DNA from 2 places in the Pseudomonas sp. S2_H10 genome. Region 1 is predicted to be linked to the other one. Evidence: riboswitches for the same ligand, from Rfam matches in the RefSeq annotation. Region 1 holds a riboswitch; the other holds the start of a gene.

The links. Region 1 has a riboswitch for cobalamin ahead of cobW (cobalamin biosynthesis protein CobW). Riboswitches for the same ligand answer to the same signal wherever they lie in the genome.
Region 2: it holds a riboswitch for cobalamin, as region 1 does, so the genes downstream of both, cobO (cob(I)yrinic acid a,c-diamide adenosyltransferase) here and cobW (cobalamin biosynthesis protein CobW) in region 1, are expected to answer to the same signal.

The regions. Positions count from the first base shown of each region.
Region 1 is NZ_CP162754.1:745,453-747,651, reverse strand. It holds gene AB4O16_RS03315 (CbtB domain-containing protein) at 1-105, opposite strand, end outside; cobalamin riboswitch at 227-452, opposite strand; cobalamin riboswitch at 630-842, shown strand; gene cobW (cobalamin biosynthesis protein CobW) at 946-2,016, shown strand; gene cobN (cobaltochelatase subunit CobN) at 2,020-2,199, shown strand, end outside.
Region 2 is NZ_CP162754.1:5,579,673-5,581,871, reverse strand. It holds gene AB4O16_RS25155 (cobyrinate a,c-diamide synthase) at 1-586, opposite strand, end outside; gene cobO (cob(I)yrinic acid a,c-diamide adenosyltransferase) at 597-1,208, opposite strand; cobalamin riboswitch at 1,291-1,523, opposite strand; gene AB4O16_RS25145 (hypothetical protein) at 1,677-2,199, shown strand, end outside.

The DNA of each region.
Region 1 (2,199 bases):
AAGGCACGCGCCCAAAATCGACGCGCAGGCGGCGGCGGTCAGACGTTGAGTCAGGGTTGAGGTGGTGCTGGCTGTAGTGTGGCCGGTGCTGCTGATGATCGACATGGCGTTTCCCTCTGGTCTGTCAGCGGGGAATAAGAGCGCATGCAAAACCCTGCACGACCAGGCGCGCAGGGTTTCAAACAGCGCCCGCCCACCGCGGGTTTGTTGTTTCAGTGATCGTACTGGTCACTTTGTGTTGCGGGCCGGTCTCCGGGCTCACGAGGGGCAAAGGCCTGGGCCTGAACCTGTAAGCATCACCTTCCCATGCCGTGATGGCACAGTGGATCTGATGCTTCGCTCGCTTACCGTTGCGGGGGCAGCACCGGACTGACATGGCTTTGGAGTAAAGCACATGATTCACCGGTTTCCCGTTTCACCCTGTGAAGGGCACCCGTAACAAGATGCGTAGGAGAGCATGGGCGGGGGTTGGGCGTCAATTGGCAGGGGTTCTCAACTGAAGACCGAGTCGCCTTCATCGCGAGCAGGCTCGCTCCCACATTGGAACGCGATCCCCTGTGGGAGCGAGCCTGCTCGCGAAGGGCTCACCACTGATTTCAAGCGGACATTGACCCGCCCCAATACCATGCGTAGCCTTGCGCTTTCGAGGTTCTTCGGCGTTTGTCGAAGCTAAGAAGGGAACGCGGTCAATGCCGCGGCTGCCCCCGCAACTGTGAACGGTGATGTTCGTTGCCACGCCACTGCTGGCTCAATCCATGAGGCCGGCGGGAAGGCGCAGCGAATGCCAGGCTCAAGGCCGGCACACCGTCAGCCAGGAGACCTGCCTCGACACAGATTCTCACTTTCAACCGGGCGGGGTGATCCGGTGGCGAACTCTTCAGGCACGCGCCTCCGCGTTGCCGGTTGTCGTCCCGTATGCCCGCCACCTAAGCCATAGGGCATCCGATGAAAACACTGGCCAAACTTCCCGTCACCATCGTCACCGGCTTTCTCGGCTCGGGTAAAACCACGCTGCTGCGGCACATGCTCGACAACGCCCAGGGTCGCCGAATCGCGGTGATCGTCAACGAATTCGGCGAGTTGGGCATCGACGGCGAAATCCTCAAGCAGTGCTCCATCGGTTGCACCGAAGAAGAAGCCAGCGGCCGTGTCTATGAGCTGGCCAACGGCTGCCTGTGCTGCACCGTCCAGGAAGAATTCTTCCCGGTGATGCGTGAACTGGTGGCCCGTCGCGGCGATCTCGATCACATCCTGATCGAAACGTCCGGCCTGGCGCTGCCCAAGCCGCTGGTGCAAGCCTTCCAGTGGCCGGAAATCCGCAGCGCCTGCACGGTCGACGCGGTAATCACCGTGGTCGACAGCCCGGCCGTCGCCGCCGGTACCTTCGCCGCCTTCCCGGACCAGGTCGACGTCCAGCGCAAACTCGACCCCAACCTGGACCACGAATCGCCACTGCACGAACTGTTTGCCGACCAACTGGCCAGCGCTGACCTGGTGATCCTCAACAAAACCGACCTGATCAACCCGGCAGACCTGGCCCGGGTGCGCCTGGAAGTCGCCGAAGAATTGCCGCCAGCGGTGAAAATCGTCGAAGCCAGCAGCGGTCGCCTGCCGCTGGACGTATTGATCGGCCTGGGTGCCGGTTCCGAAGAACACATCGACAGCCGCCACAGTCACCACGACCATCATCACGATGGCGACGACGATCATGACGACCACGATCACGACGCCTTCGATTCGATCTCCATCGAGCTGCCGCAAGCCGACGAAAGCCTGCTGCTGGACGCGTTGACCCAACTGGTGGTGCAGCACGGCATCCTGCGCGTCAAAGGCTTCGCCGCGATCCCGAACAAACCGATGCGTCTGCTGATCCAGGGCGTGGGCACGCGTTTCGACAAGCACTTCGACCGTCAGTGGGGCGCCGAAGAAGCGCGCGTCACCCGCCTGGTGCTGATCGGCCAGGAACTCGACGCCGCCGCGCTCGAAGCGCAACTGCGCGCCGCGCTCAGCGTGTAAGCCATGCACCTGCTCAGGACCCAGCCCGGCGGTTTCGTGTCGGATGACAACATTGCCGACCTTGGACAAACCCCCGCCGAGCTGGTGGTCCTGTGCAGCGGCGATTCCAGCCTGGCGCTGCTCGCCGAAGCGGCGCAGCAGTTGCCCGAGGATTACCCGAGCGTGCGCCTGGCCAACCCGATG
Region 2 (2,199 bases), 1.9 Mb from region 1:
ACTCACTGGCCTGCACCAGCCCCAGGTGCCGGCTCGGCAGTTCGATCCCGGTCTCCCGGGACAGCGCGCCGTACCAGCGCAACCCTTCGGTCAGGCTGCCTTCGAGCAGTTGCGCGTGGCGCAGCGTGCCGACGCGATTGGCCAGCACGCCGGCGAACGGCAGGTCCGGCTGATAACGCGCCAGCCCCAGAGCGAGTGCGCCAAAGGTCTGGGCCATGGCGGTGCCATCGATCACACCCAGCACCGGCACACCGAAATGCCGCGCCAGGTCGGCGCTCGACGGCGTACCGTCGAACAGCCCCATGACGCCTTCGATCAGGATCAGATCGGCTTCAGCGGCGGCTTCCCACAACAGGCGGCGACTCTCCTGCTCGCCGACCATCCACATGTCCAGTTGATACACCGGTGCACCGCTGGCGCGCTCGAGGATCATCGGATCGAGAAAATCGGGGCCGCACTTGAACACGCGAACCTTGCGCCCCTGATTGCGGTGCAATCGGGCCAAGGCGGCGGTGACGGTAGTCTTGCCCTGGCCGGAAGCCGGCGCGGCAATCAGTACCGCGGGACATTGACGAGGGCTATTCATAGAGTGCGGCTCACAGCTCGACGCCTTTCTGCGCTTTGATCCCGGCCTGGAAGGCGTGTTTGATAACGCCCATTTCGGTGACGGTGTCGGCCATCTCGATCATTTCCGGCTTGGCGGCACGACCGGTGACCACCACGTGCTGCATCGGCGGCCGGGCCTGCAAGTCGCTGAGCACCTGATCGAGGTCGAGGTAGCCGTGCTTGAGGGCGATGTTCAACTCGTCGAGCACCACCAGACCGATGGACGGGTCGCGCAACAGCTGCTGCGACACAGCCCAGGCAGCTTCGGCGGCGGCGATGTCGCGCTGGCGATCCTGGGTTTCCCAGGTAAAACCTTCGCCCATCACATGAAAACGCACCTGCTCGGGGAAGCGTCGGAAGAACAACTCTTCGCCCGTGCTGTTGCGGCCCTTGATGAACTGCACCACGCCGCATTGCATGCCGTGCCCCATGGCGCGGGCAAGCATGCCGAAAGCCGAACTGCTCTTGCCCTTGCCGTTGCCGGTCAGCACCAGCAACAGGCCACACTCGTTCGGGGAATTGGCGATGCGCTCGTCGATCACGGCTTTTTTGCGCTGCATGCGCGCCAGGTGGCGTTCGTCACGATCGGGGGTATCAGTCATGGGGGAGCTCTCCGTTGAGGCAGGAATAACGGCGGGCAGGCACAAGAATAGAAGGCAACAAGCCTGGCATCGCCCACCGTGATGCCGCTGGATGAATCAGGCCGGTCTCCGGGCTCATGAGTGGCCGCGGGGCCAGACTGTGCGCCTTCCCGCATCGAATCGACACAGTGGCATAGACACAGCTTTCACTCATTTACCGTTGCGGGGGCAGCGCCGGAATTGCAGGCCTTCGACCAACAGAAGGACTCGCTCACCGGCTTCCCTGTTTCACTCTGTCGACCCAAGTCACAGAGCACCTGAAACAAGCCGCGAAGGTTAGAGGGTTGGGGGTGGAGCGTCAATTAAAGCCGGGCGGCCAGCGGCCGAATAACTGTCGTCAATCAAAAAACTGACGTCAATCTTGTGCCTCGCCCTCAGCAGTGATATCAAAGAGCCACAACCTCACAACACAATAACAAGGGTGAGCCCATGCAAGGCATGATCATCAGCAATCCAAAGCTGGAATTCCTGCGCCCGGTGCTCGAGCGCTGGTTCGAATGCATCGACCGCTACAACGCCGTTCGCGGTGATGGCGACACACCCTACTGGCACGACGAAAAAGCCAATCTCGGACTGCTGTCCGCCGCCGCCTGGATGGCCGAGATGGTCACGCTGCAACAGACGCCCACCCGCAAACAGACCGAAGAAGGCGAACGCAACAGCCGCGCCGACCTGCTCCTCGCCTCGGCCGAAACCCGCGCCTACATCCAGACCAGCCAGCGCTGGCCACGGGTCAACAGCCTCAACCTGACCCAGGCCCTGCTCGACATCGCCAGCGATGCGAAGCGCCTGAGCCACGCCAGCGACCTGAAACTCGGCTGCCTGTTCGTCGCCCCGCAAAAGGCCCAGCAAGGCGCAACACCGGAAGAACTGCAGGACATGGTCGACGACCTGCAAAAGGAACACACCTGCGCGGTCGCCTGGTATTTCCCGTATGCCTACCGCAAGTTGC